DNA from 3 places in the Halotolerantifilum yawarlongkerapense genome. Region 1 is predicted to be linked to each of the others. Evidence: riboswitches for the same ligand, from Rfam matches in the RefSeq annotation. Region 1 holds a riboswitch; each other region holds the start of a gene.
The links. A riboswitch is a leader RNA that binds a small molecule or an ion and turns the genes downstream of it on or off. The one in region 1 is predicted to bind cobalamin.
Positions count from the first base shown of each region.

Region 2: it holds a riboswitch for cobalamin, as region 1 does, so the genes downstream of both, ACULM0_RS02985 (ECF transporter S component) here and ACULM0_RS07905 (ABC transporter substrate-binding protein) in region 1, are expected to answer to the same signal.
Region 3: it holds a riboswitch for cobalamin, as region 1 does, so the genes downstream of both, ACULM0_RS10995 (hypothetical protein) here and ACULM0_RS07905 (ABC transporter substrate-binding protein) in region 1, are expected to answer to the same signal.

Region 1 covers NZ_CP199719.1:1,621,616-1,628,458, reverse strand. Annotated here, with positions in the region: gene ACULM0_RS07935 (efflux RND transporter periplasmic adaptor subunit) at 1-195, shown strand, start outside; gene ACULM0_RS07930 (sensor histidine kinase) at 307-1,338, shown strand; gene ACULM0_RS07925 (hypothetical protein) at 1,471-2,010, shown strand; gene ACULM0_RS07920 (ABC transporter ATP-binding protein) at 2,086-2,781, shown strand; gene ACULM0_RS07915 (ABC transporter substrate-binding protein) at 2,788-3,759, shown strand; gene ACULM0_RS07910 (ABC transporter permease) at 3,740-4,480, shown strand; cobalamin riboswitch at 4,541-4,721, shown strand; gene ACULM0_RS07905 (ABC transporter substrate-binding protein) at 4,837-5,814, shown strand; gene ACULM0_RS07900 (FecCD family ABC transporter permease) at 5,814-6,806, shown strand; gene ACULM0_RS07895 (heme ABC transporter ATP-binding protein) at 6,811-6,843, shown strand, end outside.
Region 2 covers NZ_CP199719.1:605,591-612,433, reverse strand. Annotated here, with positions in the region: gene ACULM0_RS03015 (choice-of-anchor O protein) at 1-728, shown strand, start outside; gene ACULM0_RS03010 (hypothetical protein) at 841-2,238, shown strand; gene ACULM0_RS03005 (arylamine N-acetyltransferase family protein) at 2,401-3,156, shown strand; gene ppk2 (polyphosphate kinase 2) at 3,236-4,108, shown strand; gene ACULM0_RS02995 (hypothetical protein) at 4,142-4,315, opposite strand; gene ACULM0_RS02990 (alpha-ribazole kinase) at 4,439-5,164, opposite strand; gene ACULM0_RS02985 (ECF transporter S component) at 5,151-5,651, opposite strand; cobalamin riboswitch at 5,743-5,934, opposite strand; gene ACULM0_RS02980 (DUF4440 domain-containing protein) at 6,015-6,731, shown strand.
Region 3 covers NZ_CP199719.1:2,217,776-2,224,618, reverse strand. Annotated here, with positions in the region: gene glmM (phosphoglucosamine mutase) at 1-645, opposite strand, end outside; gene ACULM0_RS11015 (TMEM165/GDT1 family protein) at 649-1,722, opposite strand; gene ACULM0_RS11010 (MATE family efflux transporter) at 1,735-3,075, opposite strand; gene ACULM0_RS11005 (hypothetical protein) at 3,204-3,710, opposite strand; gene ACULM0_RS11000 (DUF4430 domain-containing protein) at 3,712-4,110, opposite strand; gene ACULM0_RS10995 (hypothetical protein) at 4,116-4,631, opposite strand; cobalamin riboswitch at 4,779-4,976, opposite strand; gene ACULM0_RS10990 (RNA-guided endonuclease TnpB family protein) at 5,712-6,843, shown strand, end outside.

The DNA of each region.
Region 1 (6,843 bases):
CCGGATACCGCTTACTATGAGGATGGGGATAGGGCCTTCGTCTTCCTGGTCTCCGAAGGCACGCTCGAGCGTCGGGAGATCACCCTGGGCCTTGAAGGGGACAACCATGTGGAGGTCACCGAGGGTCTGGCTGTCGATGACGAGATTGTTCTTGAGATCGACAACGACCTGGAAGAAGGACTGCGCGTCGAGTGATCCCTTAGAAAAAGTGCATCACCCACCCCTGCTATTAGCAGGGGTGGGTGATTTTTGGTTAACATTTGCGATTATGGGGTAAAGTAGGGTATAGGGAGAGAGGTGGTCATATTGACTCGTACCACGAGACTGTTAGGGTCCGTACTACTGGGAGCTTTGCTCCTGATCTTCGCCTCTGTTTTTCAGAAAATGCTCATCCGGACGCCGGTATTTGAGCTAAGGGGATACATCGTCCCCGCGATTTTTGGTGCCCTTTACGGGGGTATCGTCGGCTATTTGTGGCAGGAAGCCGTGTCCTACCGCGATCATCTGGAAAACCTGGTGGCCCAACGCACGTCCACCCTTGAGCGGAAGAAGGAGGCGTTGGAAACGGCCCTCCAAGATCTCGAGCGTTACAAGGAGCGGGAGCTCTTCCGCCACAAGCGCGATGCCTTCAAGAGTTTTGTCAGCGGCATCAACCATGGATTCAACACACCACTGGGCAACCTTGTCACCTTGGAATCCTACATGCACAAACAGCTCGACGCCCTGCGCGAGGCTTGCGATGCCTCGGACAAAGAGCGGATGTCCGGACTGATCGACGAACTGAACAAAGATGTCCGGGTCATGGATGGTGATGTGCAGGCCATGATCCGGCTGATCAGCGAAATCGAAAATTCGGAGAATCTCTATGATGAGAACGCGCTCTCGCTCTTTCATCTCAAGCACTTTTTCGATCGTGTCCTCTTCAGTTACGAGAAGAATTTTTCCAGCGTTCGTTTCGTGCTACTCACCGAGGGGTGCGAACGGAAGATCTTGTCCTACGAAGCGGCTCTAGAGCGCGTCCTCAAGCATCTTCTGGACAACGCAACCCATCATGCCTTCGAGGGCATCAAGGCGCCCACGGTGACGCTGAAGGCCCGCTGCTTCGACAATGAGCTGCGCCTTTCCATCCTAGACAATGGGAGCGGCATCGCGGGCGAGCATATGGACAAGGTCTTCGATCCTTTTTTCACCACAGACCGGTCCACCAATACCGCCGGCATCGGCCTTTACCAGACACTGAACATGGTGGAGGGGCTCTTCCGCGGTTCGCTGGAGATAAAGAATCTCGATCCGGGTCTGCGCATCGATCTGGTCCTCAAGATCCACACGGCCATCTAGACCCCCAGGGGTCTATTTTTTTGAAATTATTAACAAATATTTATATGACCTTTCTGTCATACTCGTTGAATCTTAACGCCCTCAAATGGTAAAGTACAGTATGGAAAATGACCCGAAGGGAGGGCTCATCCCATGGACGGATGTCGTGAGCATTACGAACGTTTTCTAGAGAAGCAGTCTTTCAAATCAACGGAGAAACTACTAGCGGGGTTAAAATCCGGCCAGCGGATTCTCTTGGTCGGCCGGGACGAAGCTTTCGTTGCCCGCGCCCGCGACAAGGGTCTGGAGATCTTTACGACGGAGCCCGAAACCCTGTCCCGGTTTCGGGGAGACCACTTTCACCGGGTGATCATCGCCCACCGGCTCGAGTGCATCGAAGCACCGGGTGCCCTTCTCTCCGCAGCGACCTGTCTCCTGGGAGAGCGCGGGAAGCTCAGCATCCTTATGCTCTGCCACGGGGAGAAGAATCGGCTGACCGATCGTCTGCTGGAGATCGCCGGGAGCAGGATCAAACCACACCAGGCCTTCACCGTGGAGGAGGTCATGTGGCTTCTCGATGAGATGGGGCTTTTCGTGGACCGCAACGAGGTCCTCCACACCACCTACCCGGTGCAACTTTACTTAGAAACCTCCCGCGAGTATGATTCGAACCAAGCGATTGAAATTGCGTAGCCTGTTGAGGGCTGCGCTTTTTTCTCGTGGAAAAACATGTTAGAATGAGTACGTTGAAGAAAGGGGAGAAGGCCCGTGATCCGCGTGGAGAAACTGACGAAAAAATATGATACCTTGTCCGTGATCGAGGGGCTCAGCTTCTCCCTGGACCAAGGGGAAATCCTGGCCATGCTGGGACCGTCGGGTGCCGGCAAAACGACACTGATCCGCCTTTTGGCCGGTCTGGAGCACCCTTCTACCGGACGAATCGAGGGTGTCGACGGCCGCGTGGGGGTGGTCTTCCAAGAAGACCGTCTCCTCCCCTGGTACACGGCCCGGCAGAATCTTGAACTGGTCGTGGCCCCGGGACGTAGGGACCTGGTGGACACGCTTCTCGATGAGGTGGGTCTCACCGCTTTTGCCGAGGCCAAACCGGCGGCGCTCTCCGGCGGTATGCGACAGCGACTTTCCCTGGCCAGAGCCTTCGCCCACGAACCCGCGCTCCTTTTGATGGATGAACCCTTTCAGTCCCTGGATGTGGGGACCAAGGACCGCATGCTCGCACTTTTTTTACAACTCTTCCGCCACTACCGGCCGGCGGTCCTCTTCGTCAGCCACGATGTGGAGGAGGCCATCCAAGTGGCCGACCGTCTCCTCGTTGCCAGCGACCGACCGCTGGTGGAACGAGCGACCTATGAACTGGGCGCCCATGATCGGGGGCCCGATCGGCTTACGCGTACCGATTACCTCGAGATCAAAGCGTCCGTCACCGAACGGATCAAGAAAGGTTGATGTCCCGTGAAAAAGAATGTACTTATCCTCCTGATGGTTTTCGTGCTTGCCACCAGCCTCCTGGCCGGTTGTCAGCAGACACCTGATTACGAAGGCAAGACCTTCCACGTGGTCGTGCCCAATGGGACGCCTGTGCTTGCACTGGCCAAGGCCATCGCCGAAGAGACCCAGTTCGTCGAGGGTGCCACGATCACCTATGAGATCGTGATGTCCACAGATCTCCTGGTGGCCAAGCTTGTCAACGGCGAGGCGGACTTCGCCGTGGCCCCCACGAATCTGGCGGCCAAGCTGTACAACGACGGCCTACCGTACCGCCTGGCTTCCGTGGATGTTTGGGGCAACCTGTACATCGCCGGACCCGAACCGATTGAAGATGTGAATGTATTAAAGGGTCAGACGATCAACATGATCGGTCAGAACCTGTCGCCGGATATTTTATTCCGCTATATTCTTTCACAAAAGGGGCTCGATCCCGAAACCGACGTGACCCTCAATTACGTGACCGGTGCCACAGAGCTGGCACCACTCTTCATCTCTGGACAGGTGAACTACTCCATGATGCCAGAGCCCATGCTCACCGCGGTGATGGGAAAGGCCCCCGACACCCAGATTGCCATGGACCTTCAGGAAGCCTGGCGCGAGGTCACTGGCCTCGAGACGTCCTATCCCCAGGCGGGTTTGCTCGTTAAGGATGAGATCGCGGACAATTACCCCGAGATCCTCGAGGGCATGCAGGCGACCCTGGCGGAGAGTGTGACCTATGCGAACGAAAATCCCGAGGAGACGGGTGCGCTGATGGAAGCGCTCGAGACCGGCATGCAGGGTCCGCTGGTGGCCGCCAGTATGCCGCGAAACAACCTCGAGCATCGAGAGGCCACTGAGGTCCAAGAAGCCCTGATGGCTTACTACCAAGTGCTCTACGATTTCAATCCCGCCAGTATCGGGGGGAGTCTACCCGATGAAGGCCTTTTCCAGTGATCGACTGCCGCTCTTTCTCGCTTCGCTAGGGTTTATCCTCCTCTGGCAGCTTGCCGCTACTTTGGTGGGTCAGCCGATTTTGCTCCCCTCTCCGGTGGAAACGCTGGTGGTCCTCGGGCAGATGATCCCCAGTCCCAAGCTCTATGGACACGTGGGGGCCACGCTCCTTAGGAGCCTGATCGCCCTGGTTCTTTCCTTTGGTCTGGCCTTGACCGGCGCAGCCGCTGCCTATGCAAGGCGGGGGGTTCGACTCTTCTTAAGACCACTGCTCCTCACCATAAGGAGCGTTCCCACCATTGCGGTGATCCTGTTGGCCCTGATCTGGTTGCAGTCCTCACGTGCCCCGCTCTTTGTGGGCTTCTTGATTCTCTTTCCCACGCTCTACGAAACGCTGCTCGCCGGTTTCGACGGTATCGATATCCGTCTGATCGAGATGGTCCGGTCCTTCGGGCTGGACCGGAAAAAACGGTGGCGGGCTCTTTATTTACCGGCCATCGGCGGTGCCATTCGCGCTGCGATCCGTACCGGTGCGGGCCTTGGACTCAAGGTGATTATCGCCGCCGAGGTCCTCAGCCAGCCTCGATCGGGAATCGGTGCGGCCATGCACCTCGAGAAGATTTACCTGAATACAGCGGGTGTCTTCGCTTGGGCGCTCGTGGCGGTGCTCGTCGCCGGCCTGATGGAGAGGGGCTTCGATCTGCTACTCTACCGCCGGGTGTGAAAGGGCTTGCCTTTTCCCCGGGATGTAACGTATAATGGGCCCGAGGCCACACAATAAAAAGCATCATACGCTAGGGTGAGTGTCCGAGAGGACTTCATTGGGAAACCGGTGCAATGCCGGTGCAGCCCCCGCTACTGTAAGCGCAGACGACCCCCGAGAGACCACTGAAGCCATCGCTTTGGGAAGGCCGGGATTAGGATGACGCGCGAGCCAGGAGACCAGCTCCCCTAGATCGACACGATTTCGGAGGGAAAAACCGTGCACAAGTAATCTTTGCTTGTTAATCTAAGACTCCGACTTTGTGGGGTCTTTTTTTCATGTGACGAAAACTTTTAGAAAACGAAGGAGAGATTGACATGCGTAAACTGATCTGGTTGTTCATGATGACACTGGTTCTGGCGGGCCTGCTCGCCGGATGCACCACCGAGGCCACACCGGCCGATACCGTTGAGCCCGAGGCTCCTGCAGCGCAAGAATCGATAGAAGATGAGGGGGCAGAGGAGACCTCCGGATCTCGCTATCCCATGGTGATCACCGATTCCAACGGTCGCGCCGTGACCATCGAGGAGAAGCCGGAGCGCGTGGTCAGCGTGGCCCCGAGCATCACCGAGACGATTTTTGCCCTGGACCGGGCGGACCTTCTGGTGGGCCGCACGGACTACTGTGACTACCCGGCGGAAGTCTCCGAGATCGACTCTGTCGGCCTCTTGTCCGACCCCAGCCTCGAGACCATCACGGCCCTCGACCCCGATCTGATCATCGCCTCCACTCATTTCAAAGAAGAGGTGCTACACAATCTGGAGGACCTGGGTTTCACCGTGGTCGTCCTCTACGGACCGAGTTCTTTCGAGGGCGCCTACGAGACCATCGAGAAGGTGGGGACTGTGCTCGACGCGAGCGATAAGGCCGACGAATTGATCGCGGGTATGCAGGCAACCGTCGCCGAAGTGACAGAGCGCGTCTCCGGGCTGGAGAAACCACCCGTCTACTACGTGGTGGGCTTCGGTGAGTACGGTGACTACACGGCCACAGGGGACACCTTTATCTCCGATATGATCGCTATGGCCGGTGGAGAAAACGTGGCAGCCGATGCCACGGGCTGGAAGTACTCTCTGGAGACCCTCATGGAAAAGGATCCCGAGGTCGTTTTCATCTCGGCCTTTGGTGATGTCGTCGAGACCTTCTCTCAAACCGAAGGTTATAAAGAGCTCTCCGCCGTAGAAAACAACCGCGTACTCCCTATCGATAACAACACGCTCGATCGCCAAGGCCCCCGTCTCGCCGAGGGACTCGAGTCCATGGCCCGCCTGATCCACCCCGGGGCCTTCGAATAGTGGCCCGGGGGACCAGGGCCGTCATCGGGTTGGCCCTGGCCCTCCTCTTTTTCGTGGTCCTGGCCACGACCTTCGGGGCCGCCCGTATCAGCTTCATCGACGCCCTAGGTATTCTGTTCACCGGTTCGAGCACCGAGCCCATGCATGTGAAGATCCTCTGGTCGATTCGTCTGCCCAGGGTCCTGCTCGCCGGACTCGTGGGGATGGGGCTGGCCATCAGCGGGACCACCTACCAGGGGCTGTTTAAGAATCCCATGGCCGAACCCTACGTCCTGGGGGTCTCCTCTGGGGCCGCGCTGGGGGCCACCTTGGCCATCATCACTTTTGGCGAGCGCACGGTGGCCGGGCTCTCCACGATCACCTTCTTCGCTTTCACAGGGGCACTGCTGACGATTTTTATCGTCTACCAGATCGCCGGGGTGGACAAGCGCCGGAGTGTAGGGACACTACTTCTTGCGGGAATCGCCATCAGTTTCTTTCTGTCGGCCATGATCTCCCTGATGATGATCCTCAACCGCGAGGCCATCGAGAAGGTGTACCTGTGGACCATGGGTAGCGTATCCGCGGCGAACTGGCGGAAGGTGACGCTACTCACCCCGCTTATCCTCGTCGGTACAGGAGCCACCTGTCTGTTCTCCCGCGACCTCAACGTGATGCTCACGGGGGACAACGAGGCCAAGAGCCTGGGGATCGAGGTGGAGACGGTCCGCCGCATCCTGCTGGGAATCACTTCCCTCATGGTGGCCGGAGCGGTATCCATGAGCGGGATCATCGGTTTCGTGGGACTCATCGTCCCGCACACCCTCAGGATTCTGATCGGATCGGACCACCGCTACCTGCTCCCGGCCTCGGCCCTGGGCGGCGCCTTGTTTTTGATCCTCACGGACACCATCGCCCGTTCCATCATCCCGCCGGCCGAGATACCGGTCGGTGCCATCACGGCGCTCTTCGGCGCCCCCTACTTTATCTTCCTGCTATTGAGAAAGAGGTGAGTTCATGTCCATTGCCATTCATGTCGATCGACTGACC
Region 2 (6,843 bases), 1.0 Mb from region 1:
GTTCGGATGCGGCGATCGATGTGGTGTTGAGCGAGCTGGGGACATGGTATGCCGAGGTGACTTTGGGTGACTATGACGAGTTGACTTCGAGCGGTGCCATCGGAATCTTCACGGAGCCTTTCGTTCTAGAGGCAAGTGAGGAGGCGGTCTCCTACGAGATGATCGTCTACGCTGAGGACCTCTCGGGCAATACAGCGCAAAAAACACTCGACTTCACCATCGACAGCCGAGTGCCTGTGATCGAAATCACAGGTGTGACAAGTGGTGAGTACACACGTGAAGATGTGGACCTTGCCATCTACACCGAAGGCGAAGAAACGACGATCACCTTGCAAAGGGATGGGGGTGAAGTGCCGATCGGCAACGAGGCCCTCCTGTCAGTAGAGGGTCGATACGCACTGGTCGTCAACGTTGTATCTGGCACCCACACGGCCGACCGGCATGTGGACTTCGTGATCGACAAGACAGCCCCGTCGATCGTGATCGAGGGTGTCGAAGAAGGGGGCTCTTACCGTCAGCATGCCAAACCCGAGGTGATGGTCACCGATACCTACAGTACGCAGCTGTCCGACTTGACCCTTCTACTCAACGGCATGGAGTATCTCTTGGGTACGAAAATTTCAATTGCCGGTGATTATGAACTGATCGTCGAGGCGATGGACCTATCGGGGAACACGGCCACAAAAACGGTACACTTCACGGTAACCGCCAATGAGAAAACGAGGTGATCAATGGCTGAGTAAAAAGTAATACGCGGTACATGAACATCGGGTTGGCTCACAAGAATGTGGGTGGGCCAATCCGTGAGGTTAGGGGAATTCGTAAAGGAGGAACAACAATATGAGGCGCTTGAGGGAGCAAAAGAAATGGGTGTTCTTGGCCTTGTTTGCCATGATTATCCTGACGGGTAGTACCTTCACCCAAAGTCGCGCCATCCTTCCTATCCAGGCGCCCAATCGGGGGGCATCTCCGATCTGGGCCGAGAGAATGTCGGAAGAAGAAGCGGCACTTGTGGAAGAAGAATCAGTCGAAGTACTCGCTGAGAAAGTGAGTGATGAGGAGACCCAGGGGTGGGATCAGCCAGACAAGCCGGTGCCCCCCGGACAGGCGAAAAAGTACGAAGTGCCGATAGAGGAGGTTCCGGACGAACCTGTAGAAGCAGTGGAGGACTCCCCGGCGATCGATCTGGTGGTAGATGAGGAAGTACCAGCAGCACCAGCGGAAGAAAATCCGGGCCACCAGAACGGACAACAGGGGAACGAAAACGCTGACGACGAGGGCATTGAAGAAGAACAGGAATCAATCGTCAGCGATGACGAAGCGGAAGATCCGGTCGTTCCCGAAGAAAAGTCAGGCCAGGGCCAGGGGAATAACCCCCATGATGCGACTGTACCCAACCAAGACCCCGTTGTAGAGACTGGCCAGGGAGGTCAAGGTGAAGAAGCGGATGAAGTGGAAGCAGTTCTCGGTTTGAGCAGTGATTCCACGCTCTTCACGATTCTGATCGATGGGAAGCGGATTCCTGGATTCGATCCCGCTAAAAAAGATTATCCTTATGTCTTTGAGGCCGATATCCAGGTCTTGCCGTCGATCTACGCTGTAGCCAATCACGAGGCCGCGACAGTGAAGTATTCGACGGTCACGCAGCTACCCGATACGATGGTGATCCAGGTGACGGCTGAGGATAGAAGCAAGACCCACTACCACCTGCACCTGACTGCCGAGGGCCTGAAGGAGGGTGAAGTGATTCTCCTGCTCGAAGCAATCCCCGAACTGACCGTGCCGGATATGTTGGGCCTGTGGTTACCACCGACCGAGGAGGAATTCGAGCTTGGTAAGGGTAGTGCGCCCATTCGTTTCTGGGTGTCCGACCCCCTCTTGACCCCGGAAATTTGGATCTACGATCCCGCCGGCAGCACCACCGATGCCGTGATCAAGATCAGCACCGGTGAGCTTAAGATGAACACCGGATCGGGTAAGCACGCTCGCGCCACGGTCGCCAGTGGGGAGGGAGGCTTTTACAAGTACAACTTGAAGCTCAAGTCCTTCCCAGATCTGGAAATCGGTGAGCGTTACGCCCTGGCCATCATGAACGGTGGTGAACAGGTCTATTTCGGAGACAATGTGCCGGCGGTCATTCATTTCACAGTCGTGGAGGCCTTCAAGGAGGCCCCATCCAATCGCAATCGGACGGATGACAAGAGCCAAGGGCGTTCGAACGCCGGGGGCAAACGCTAACGTACCCACCATTTACTGATCATAGAAACCGGATGACCACCGATCTGCGGAGGTCATCCGGTTTCTGATTTCTTAAATATTCAGCCACTATGGCGATACGGGAGCTAACGCGCTATGATAGGGATGTCAAGTTGTGCTAGGATCTGAAAGGAGGTAAGGGTAGTGGAGAGTAGAAGCTTCGATCGATATCTCGAGCGGCTGGCTATCGATCGGAAGGTCAGACCTGATCATGAAACGCTACAACTGCTGCACCGGCGCCATCTCGAGCACATTCCCTTCGAAAACCTGATGATTCGAGAGGGTGCATGTCCCGACCTGCAGATAAGAGCTCTAGAGAATAAGATTTTGTACCAGGGAAAAGGTGGCATCTGCTACGAGCTCAACGGTCTCTTCGCCGCGCTTCTGGAAGTCATCGGCTTCGATGTGCGGATGCTCGGTGCTCGGGTTGAAGAGAAAGGAACTTTTTTTGACCATCTGGTGCTTGAGGTGGCTATAAAGGGTGCATCTTATCTGGTGGATGTGGGCTTTGGCGATCATTTCGTTGAGCCGTTCCCCTTGGTGGTGGATAAAAAATTCTCTGACGAGCGCGGAACGTTCTGGTTGGAACAAGAGAATGACAATAGGATTCTCTGGCGAGAGGGTCTGGAGAGAGAACGGTCATTTTGCTATGAACTTTGTCCCGTCGCCAGAGAGCTGCAGGATTTCAAGGAACAGTGCTACCATTATGCCAAGGCACCTGACTCGCGCTTTCGCAAGGGAACGATTCTCTCACGATTCACAGAAAACGGAAGAGTTTCCTTGACCGACGACCGCCTTCTGCTGACGGAAGCGGGCGACAAGCGGGTCATTCAACTCGAAGATGCAGCTGCATTTCAATCGATGCTCCGAAGGCATTTTCCCGAACTCGTTGGGAATTAACGGTGGTAGGGGGTATATGTATATCACTTTGTAACGTGTATCAGAAGGTGTGGATCACCAGAGGGAAAGGAGCAGTTCCATGGGTAAGAAGGAAAAGAAAGAGGGGTTTTCATCGAAGAATTTCAAGACAGTGGAGATCGAGGGAATCAAACGGCGGAAACTGAAGCGGAAACCCTATGAAAAGGAACTGAGGAAACTGCAGATCGAGCTCGTGAAACTCCAGGAGTGGGTAAAAGAAAATGGACTCAAGGTCGTGGTGATTTTCGAAGGGCGCGATGCCGCCGGTAAGGGAGGTGTGATCAAGAGAATCACAGAGAGTCTGAACCCCAGGATCTGCCGAGTGGAGGCCCTTGGTATCCCCACGGAAAAGGAAAAAACACAGTGGTACTTCCAGCGCTACGTGAACAAGCTACCTGCTGCCGGCGAGATTGTACTCTTCGATCGCAGTTGGTACAATCGCGCCGGAGTGGAACGTGTCATGGGCTTTTGCACGGATGAAGAGTACCGCGAGTTTCTCAGGACCTGTCCTGAGTTCGAGAAGATGCTGATTCGTTCGGGCATCATCCTGATCAAGTATTGGTTCTCGGTTTCCGATGAGGAGCAGGAGCGACGTTTCGAGGCCCGGCTTGAGGATCCGACGAAGCGCTGGAAACTGAGCCCGATGGATATGGAATCGCGCAAACGTTGGGTGGACTATTCAAGAGCCAAGGATGTCATGTTCGCGCACACGGATACCAAGCAGTCCCCATGGTATGTGGTGGATGCCGATATCAAGCGACACGCGCGGCTCAACTGCATCCGTCATTTGCTCGAGCAGATTGATTATAAGGACCTAACGCCCGAACCCATTGCACTCGAACCTCGGGAGGTCGAGGAGCGGTACGTCAGACCGCCGATTACCGACCAGACCTTTGTTATGGACCATTATGGGGGTCAGGTGACCGATAATTAAAAAAGAGCCGCCCGGCTCGGGCGACTCTTTTGACTAAAAAGCATGTGTGATCAACAGACCCACGGAGATGAGAAGGCTCGTGATCAGGACCGCGATCGTGATGATCAGCGCTTCTTTCTCTTTTTGGAGGAGCTGGTTACCTGCCACCATGCGCTGTCTCTTGGACATCGAAAGCTTGTGCAGGGCGTTTCTCAAATCTTTGACCACTTGTATGCCTCCCGCTAGATGCTATGATTCATTGAGCTCAACAGGCAATATTTTATCACAAAATCCCGCGGGATGCACCTTGGAATATTTCCCAAACGCTGGGCGGGAAAGGAGGGGAAGGGGTCATCGGACCAGTCCGATCGGGTAGACCGGACAAGGTGAAAGAAACGATGGGTCGAGTGGTCCCTGTGTGCTGATGACGAGGCTTGTGCTGGGTCCAGCGGACTTGTCTAGATCCAAACCGGGGATCACCTGCCACTCAATCTTATGTTTCCTTGTGTCGACGAGACAGGTGGCTTCATTAGCGATGCCACCGGAGCCTACGGGCAGAATCTCCACCACCTGAGGATGTTGAAGCAGCTTGGTCAGGATCTCAAGCGTAGCGATCTCGCCCTCGTCCGCCACCACTTCTTCTCCGACCTTGGGGCGACCCACAGCATAGAGATGGTGGCCGGACGTCGTGCGACCGATCCGCAGGTTGTCGCGGTCGCAGATGCCTATGGCTGTCAAACCGATCCCGGTTTGAGAGGTGGGGATGTTCTTTTCTGTGCTTAGGGTGATTTCGAAAGCAGGTAAATTTCCCTCTTCGCGAGCGATTTCGATGCCGAGGCGGACCTGATCGCCTACTGCGGGCTCGTTGCAGACCGCGGCCGTCATTGTGAGGAGCGAGGCGCCTGAGGAAAGGAGCTCCATCAGGACCACCCGGGCCGTTAGCACGGCGACGTCAACTGTTGGAAAGATCACGGTATCACCGGAAGCCTCCCCGATACCCCCACAGGAGTCACAGGCGACGACAAGGACTTGTCTTTCGTTCAAAGAGTGTAGGCTGATATCCCTATTCGTTCGCATAGCGACGTTCACTTACGCGACCGATGAGCCGCTCACCGATCAGATCGGCAAGTAGCACGTTGACCGCGCTGCCTACGGTAAGTGGTAGCACCATAGCGAGGAAGAAGCCCATACCGAAACCCGGGATGAAGGCAAAGGCGAGTGGGGAGAGAATCCCGTTGGCCAGGATGGTGAGGACGAGCGTCAAAGGTCGGTTCACCCGACTCCTGAGATAAGCGTAGCACCACATGACGAGCCCCATCTCTAGGGCGATGAACAGGTGGAGGAGGGGACCCAGGGGAAAGCCCGCGGAGGCTGCTGTCATAAGATGGCCTAGACTGCCCACCAGAGCACCGGTTCCGCCTCCGAAAAGGGTGGCGGCGACGAAGCCGGGTAGGGCATCAAGGGCGATGGTTCCCGTGGGGGAGGGAATCTTGATGAGGGAGCCGATGACGCTCATGGCGAGAAACAAGCCAATCATAGGGATACGGCGCTGGGATGAAGACATGTGATCACTCCTTCTTATTTTTTAGACGAAAAAAAGCCCACGGTCAAAAAGACCGTGGACTTTACCATCGTCCTACGTCCGACCCCTGGGGTCGGGAGCTGACGAACAGGCAGGTCTCCTGGCTCACGGGTCAAGGCAGGGCTCTCGCCTTCCCAGCTGTATGCTTACAGCCGGTGGCATGATGAGGAGTCTGCTCGCCGAATACAGTGACGGGATCGCCCGGGACTTTCACCCGATTCCCTATTCTCCCCGTACCCGGGGCACCTGTTCGCGTATGTAGTATTTTCATTTACCAGTGTAGTGTAAGTCAGAACAAGAGTCAAGAGAGAACAAGAGAAGGACAAATATGGGAAAGGAGAACGGATGATGACAGGACATGTGGCAATCAACTTAAAGACGGAGGATCTGGAGAAGTCCTTGGCATTCTACCAAGCCTTGGGTTTTCGCACGATCGATGGTGGGCATAGAAATGGTGGTTTTCCAGATCGAGAGGGAAAAAAGTGGCGGGTGCTTCAATCCGATGGTGTGGTCATAGGCCTTTTCGAAGGGATGCTGGAGTCGAATCATCTCTCTTTTTACAGCGACCGATTAGATGAAATTCGAACGCTGTTCGATAATCAGTCGATCGATTATGAAGAGGCGATGGGCAGCCTGGCCCTTGTGGATCCCGATGGTCTGCCGCTGCTCTTCGAGCCTGTCCATGTGAACCCAGAGGAGGAGCTGATGGAAGCGGACCGCGCCTTTTGCGATGCGGTGCAGGAAGGTGGCGGCAGTGCATTCGCGGAAGGCTTCGATGAGCATGGGATCATGGTCTCTGGCCGTGAAAACCGACTGATCGGACGAGAGCTGATCCGAGCTGCGATGAGGCGTTTTTTCGATAAGCCGGGATTTCAACTGATTTGGGAGCCGCTGGAGGCACAGGTTTCCGTTGACGGGACCCTCGGTCACACCAGTGGGACCTATGAACGTAGCTACGAGATCCCTTCAGGGGAAAAGATCATCGAGAAGGGGAGCTACTCCACTACTTGGAAGAGAGATGAGACGGGTGACTGGCGCGTACTTTTCGATATTGGAAACTGAAGAGATATTTTGTGAGAGAAACCATTTGAAGGGTATCATGGAAAAGAGCCCGATCATCAGTACACCACCAGGAGGTCTTCAAGCCCTCTTCTCGACGCACCATCCAACCTTC
Region 3 (6,843 bases), 600 kb from region 1:
GTGTTCATTGATGTTAAAACCGTCCGGGGACGTGTGCATGCTCTTTACCTTGGCTCCGAGCTTGTGCATGGTGTGAGGGGCCACATCAGAGGCCGCCCCGTTGGCCCCGTCCAGGGCCACGGCAAGGCCTTTGAAATCCACATCGATGGTCTCGATCAGGTACCTGGTGTAGAGTTCCTCCGCCTCGTAAACCTGGGTCTCCCGGCCGATCTCCGTCCCCACGGGGATGTGCGCTAGGTCCTTGTCCTCCAGGATAAAGGCCTCGATCTCCTCCTCGATGGCATCGGTGAGCTTGAGCCCCTTTTCATTGAAAAACTTGATGCCGTTATAGGCCACGGGATTATGCGACGCCGAGATCATGACACCGGCATCGGCACCGAAATCCCGCACCAGGTGGGCCAGGGCCGGTGTGGGTAGGACGCCGATCCGAATGACATCCACGCCAGCCGACAGGATCCCCGAGACCATGGCCGCCTCCAGCATATCCCCCGAGACCCGCGTGTCCTTGGCCACCAGCATCTTGGCGTCCCTTCTACCACCTGTGATCACGTGCGCTCCGAACCGCCCCAGCTTGTAGGCCAGTTCATTCGTCAGCTCTGTATTCGCAATACCCCGCACCCCATCGGTGCCAAACAGTTTTCCCATCGTCTAAAGCGCCTCCCATCTTCTGTTGAGCAAAGTTTCATAGGCCTCCAGATCCGGGGCCTCCAGCCTATCTTGAAAAATCATCATCTCCAGGCTATGCCGGAGGTGGTGTAGCGATTCGTTTGTTCTGTACTCCACCGGATGCTCCCGGTAGTAACTGAGGAGTAAATCCAGCGTGTGTTTGGCCGTCTCCGGGCTAAAGCCCTTGTTATCCAGGCGGTTGATCCGCGACTCATCGATAAAGTCGATGGTCTTTCCTTCCCTGAGGTGCCAAGAAAGAATCCCCTTGATGTAGCCCACCAGGCAGGCCGATCCATCGCAGACCGTGCATCCCAGGCACAGTTGGTTGGCCTGCTCCTCCACCGTCTTGAGCATCTCGGCAAGGGCGCGGGCTCTTTTCTTGAGCACCGTGTCCCGCTCGGCGATCTCACCCTTGAAGCGACGGATCATGAAGACCCCGAGGATCAAAAGGACCACCACGACCCCATAAACCAGTGTCATGGGCAGCGTATCGATCGCACTCGAGCCCAAGACCTTTTCTAGGCCGAAAAAGAGAAATACCACGAAGGCACCGGTTTTCATAGCGAACTCCGGGATCTTGTCCCCGAGCTTGCGACCCACCACAATCCCCATGCCGCTGGTCAGCACCATACCGGTCACCGTCCCGAGCAGGACGAAAAAGGGAAAAAGACTCGCGGCCCCCAGGCTCATGGCCGCCAGCTGGGTCTTGTCCCCCAGCTCCCCCAGAAAGAAAGCCAGGGCCACCGTCACCACCGGACCGAACTTGGCCGGTGTGGGTTCTGCGTCGGCATCTTCCACCGAAAGGGAGGTAAAGGCGAAATTAAGAAACAAAAGTCCCGCCACGATCTCGATCACCAATAGGGGTAGGAATTGGCTGATCAGGGTACCCAGTAAAATGGCCAGCCCGTGGTTGAAGAAAGCGCCTATGGCGACCCCGGACAGGATATGCCGCACCCCGTACTGGGTGGCAAAGGCCATGGCCAGGATCTGGGTCTTGTCCCCCATCTCGGCCATAAAGATCAGCACCACCGCCCGCAGGTAGTCTTGAATAAACACCGCTTGTCCCCCTTAGCTTTCCTCTGTTGATCCCACCGGCGATGTAGCCCGCCAGTGTTTGAAAAAATACCAGATCACGGCCGCTTCCACGATCACCGAGAGTCCGATGGCCGCCCAAACGCCGTCCAGTCCCCATTTTAACACAGTGGCCAAGAGATAGGCCACGGGAACTTTAAAAAAGAGGTTGGCCACCAGTGAGGCCAGCATGGGATAGACCGTGGCCCCCGCCCCGTTGAAGACCCCTCCGAGCACCATGGGAATCGGTACGAAGAGAAGCCCTCCGTAGACGATCTTGAGGTAGCTCACCCCCTTGGTGATCACCTGGGGATCTTGCAAAAACCAGCCGAGGAGCTGTTCGGGAATGAGCAGATAGAAAAATCCGAAGACCACCACATTGGTGATCGCAAGGAGCATGCTGACGTTGATCAGATACTCGATGCGCTGGATCCTGAGCGATCCGATGGCATGGCCCACCAGAATCGATACCGCCAGGCTCAGACCCGTGAGAAAGACAAAGGTATAGCCGAAAAGCTGGCCTCCGATGCCGAAGGCAGCCGTGCCGCTGTTACCGCCCACGGCATAGACGATCCGGAACATCAGAAGGCCCGTGATCGGTCGGGTCACCTGCTGGAGGCTGGCGTAGCCCCCGATGTGAATCAGCGACTGAAAGCGCCTGTAGCCTTTTACAAAAACCGCGTCGATAAAGATATGCTTACCACCGAAGACCTCGTGAAAGAGCACTCTGAGGAAAAGGGCCGCAGCGATCAGATGACCGATCATCGTGGCCACGGCCGCCCCGCGGATGCCCATGTTCAGCGTGAAGATAAAAAAGGGATCGAGGACGATGTTCACGAGATTCGAGAAGATCAAAATTTTAAGCGGGGTGAGCGTATCCTTCTTCCCCTGTAGAATGCTCCTGCCCGCGGCCGATAGAAAGACGAAAAGACTCGAGGCAAAGACCACCTGCAGGTAGGACACCGTGAGCCGGTGAACGGCCGGGTTCGGATTAAAGAGCAGGCTGACGATCGGTCCTGCCAGTGGGGGCAGAACCAGGGTGAGGGCAAGACCCACCACACCGGAAAGAAGCAGGCCGCCGCCGGCCGCCAAGATCACACCCCCGTGGTCCTTTCTCCCCGCGGCCTGGGACACCAAGGCCACGAGGCTCGTGGCGATCAGCGCCGTGAAAACAAAAATCACCCCGATGGTAGAGGTGCCCAGGCTCACCGCCGCAGCGGCCTCCGTACCCAGACGCGAGACGAATTTTAGATCCACGGTTCCGAGGAACATCTGCAGTAGCATCCCGACCATGATCGGCCAGGTGAGATCGATTATTTCTCTGATGGTTTCCTTCATAGGTGTGTTCCTCCTCCACCCCATGATTTTATCATAGTCAGGAGAAAAGCGGTACAGGGGAAAATGGAAGGGCCTTCCTACTAGCGGACAAGAAAAGACGCCCCCGATGCGAGAGCGTCGTGATCTCATTATTCCACCGCTAGGTAGCGGTCCACCTGATCGGCGAGGAATTTTTTCAGCGGTTTCCATAGGACCAGGGTCAGGATGAAATTCGATACACCGTGCAATAAATCCAGGGGTAGTCCCCTCAGCCAGTAGGTGAAACCGTAGGCTACTCCGTAGAAGAGGGACTCGCCCAGGGCAAAGAAGAGACCGAATGAAAGACCGAACAGCCCCGCTATGATGGCGTAGCCGTACTCGCTCTTCACCAGCCTACCCGGTCCCGCCGTGAGAAAGATGAGCAGAGGCCAGACCAGGTAATAGATCAGGACCCAGGTGGAAAACCCGTAGATCAAGATCTCCGTGGTCACAAAAACAAAGGAAATCAGAAGGGTCTTCTTCACCCCTAGCGTCACCGTGAACAAGATGAAAAGAAGCGTGACAATCTCCACGTTGGGAATCAGGCTAAGCGCCAGCTTCCCCGCCGTCAGCGCCGCGCTGAATAAGCCCAGCAGCACCAGTTCCCTGGCACGCATCTTACCAGGTCCTGAGTTCGAAGTCGTAAACGTCGCCATCGGTGAGCGGCACTTCCCCAGGACCCGTCACCGCGTCCTGTCCGTTGACGATCAGGTGCCAGTACTCCTGGGCGCCCTCGTTCGCCTCGTAGCCCATGAGTCCCGCGACCATGATGCCGAAATCAAACTCCTCAAAAGTAGCACCCAGCTCTTCCTGGTGGTCTTGCATGAGGGCCAGGAGAAAATCCTGGTCCGTCTGGTACTCAAATGTCTCATCGATTCCCTCATCCGCGTGGGTGACGGTGATCGTAACGGCCTTGTCCCCTTCTACCGCCTTGGGGGCTAGAAAGGTGTTGTACCCCAGTAACAGTGCCGCCGCTAGGGCCACCACCAGTACGATGGTCATGATCTTTTTATTCATTACTTTCATTCCTTTCCGCTCATCTGATAACTCTTCGAAGTGAAAACCGGCAGGTCTGCTTCCGCCTGACTCTCCACATAACAACTCATGGCATAGAGGAGATTGGCCAGTAGTCCTGAAAACCGGATTATAATTGCCGGCGCACCCTCGATCCTGTGGAGCATCCGCACCACTTCCTTGGCCCGGTGCCGGGCTAGGTGCAGTTCACAAGACAGGACCGTTCCCACCGGCAGGGTAAAAGCCTTTGGCACGAGGCTACGATAACAATCGTACATACCGTGCAAACGATCAAGATCCGCCTCTTCCACCGCCAGCTTTCCCCGAACCGAACCGTTCAGGTGTAGGGCCATCTCCACCAGCCAGAGGAGGTCTTCCCCTAGCCGCCCGTCCTTGACCTCGCCCGCGTGGGCATGACAGAGGCCCAACTGGCTGGATAGCCCGTCCGTCAGGATCTCGTAGTCGCAAAACATCCCTTCTTCTGCCATAAAGGGATAGCAGATTTCATCTTCTCTTCTACCCACCCGGGTTTCCTCCTCCTATTTTGTGCAAAAAAATGCCTCCCGGCGCCAACTTTTTAGCGGGGAGGTTTCGTATTTTCTGAAGCTTTAAGGCGGAATCTTGAGAAGTCCGCCAGCCCAAAAAACACCCCTCCATCCCCGTGAAGGCGTCGGTGTTCGATTGGTAGGGCAGGTCTTCCGGCTCGGCGAGACATGCAAAACTCCCCTGACCTTCCCGGGTAGATGACTACCCAGTGGTGCTATCGGAGGGAATTTTTCTCGCGCTTACGGCGGCGGGACCGCGCGGGACTTGCACCCGCTTCCCTTTTCATGTGTTCGTAAACACAACCACTACCTATTATGCATGTTCATTGTATCAGAAAGTGATGTCACTCGTAAAGAAAGTCCCATTCTAACCATGAACCTTTGAACTCTTACTGTCCTGCACAATCTGAAGATTAATAGCTTACTCGCTCAAGATCGTTTTGCGAAACAGAGTCTTTTGCGATTTTCTGTGGTTGATGAAATTTTAGATCAGCAAGATACACAATATATTTTGACTCACACTAGCATATCGATTATAATTGAGTTATAAAGCATTACCTAATAGGTAAATGTTTTTGGGGGTGTTGACTTGCAACTATGCTACAAAAACAACAAACTACAGAAAGCTTGTACTGATTATCGAAAAGCACAATCTCAATATGGTTCTCGTGGTGCAAAACTACTACACCAAAGAGTCAAAGAGCTTAAAGCTGCTGACTCTCTTGATAATTTAGCGCCCGCACACTCGTGACTTCAGTCGTGAGTTAGGGCGTTTTTTTCGCGCAATGTGCTCAATATTTCCTGTCGAAGGAACAGAACATATGTTACAATAATAGAAAGGTGATTTCATTGACAGAAGAACTTTGAAGTGGTAACGATATACATTCGAGTCGCAGCTTTGGGTTTTCATACCCCAAAGACATGATGAGTGACAATACTTTAGATTCGCCAAGAATGAAATGAATGCAGTTTGCTGCAGCTCACAGATGGAATTATGCACATCTACTGATGAAAATCAAATCCGAAGATACGCCAGTCTCAAAAGGAGAAGGAGTACTCATGGGTAAACGAATGACGGTCAAAGAAAAAAACGAGGTATTGGCTAAGCAGGGTCTTCAGTTGAAACACTATGGCCTTGTTCTTCGTGTTTATCCTACTGAGGAACAGGTGATTCTCATCAACAAGAACATTGGATGTGCCAGGTTAATCTACAATAAGTATCTCGATGCGAGGAAAACCTATTATAAGGAGAATGGAAAGAAACTTTCGGTTGGTAGATACAAGAAGGAGACCATGGTGCCACTGAAGTCCTCTGAGGACTATGGTTTCTTGAAAGAGGTCGACAAATTTGCTTTAGAAGCGGCTTGTGAACATGTCGAAGATGCGTACGTTCGCTTCTTCACTCGTCAAAACCGATATCCGAAGTTCAAATCAAAACGTAGCGCTAAGAAGGCCTATACAACCAAGATGACGAATAACAACATCGAAATCATTGGTTCTTCTCACATCAAGATACCGAAACTTGGGAAGGTGTCCATGGCAAAAGTAAAGACAGCAAGAAATAAGGGGATACTCAAGAAAGTCAGAGGGGGTCATGCAAGGATCTTAAAAGCGACGATCACCCTGAAGGGTTCTAAGTATTATGTTTCCCTTGCTCTCGAAGAGACGATCGAGTTGGTAAAGCCCTTGGAGATCCAGAGTATTGACGCTTCGAAAGCCGTCGGTGTTGATCTTGGCCTCAAGACCTTCGCCACCATCTACAATGGTGAAAACACCGAGTTCATCGAAAGAGCCAAGTACATCCAGGCGTCGGAGAAGAAGCTGGCCAAGCTCCAACGGAAGTTGGCAAAGAAACAGCTCGATTCACAGAATCACAAGAAGGTAGCACAAAAAATAGCCAATTTACATGTTCATATAGCAAACCAGCGAAAAGACTTCGCCCACAAACTGAGTACCCGGTTGGCCAACGAAAACCAAGTGGTCGTACTGGAAACACTGAGTATCAAGGGCATGGTCAAGAACAAGAAACTATCGAAAGCCATATCAGATGCGGGATGGTCTCAGTTCATCACCTTCCTGAAGTACAAACTGGAGTGGCAAGGAAAGCATCTTGTACAGATCGACCGTTGGTATGCCTCATCTAAGATTTGCTCTTCCTGTGGGGAGAAACACATCGCCCTTACGCTGTGCG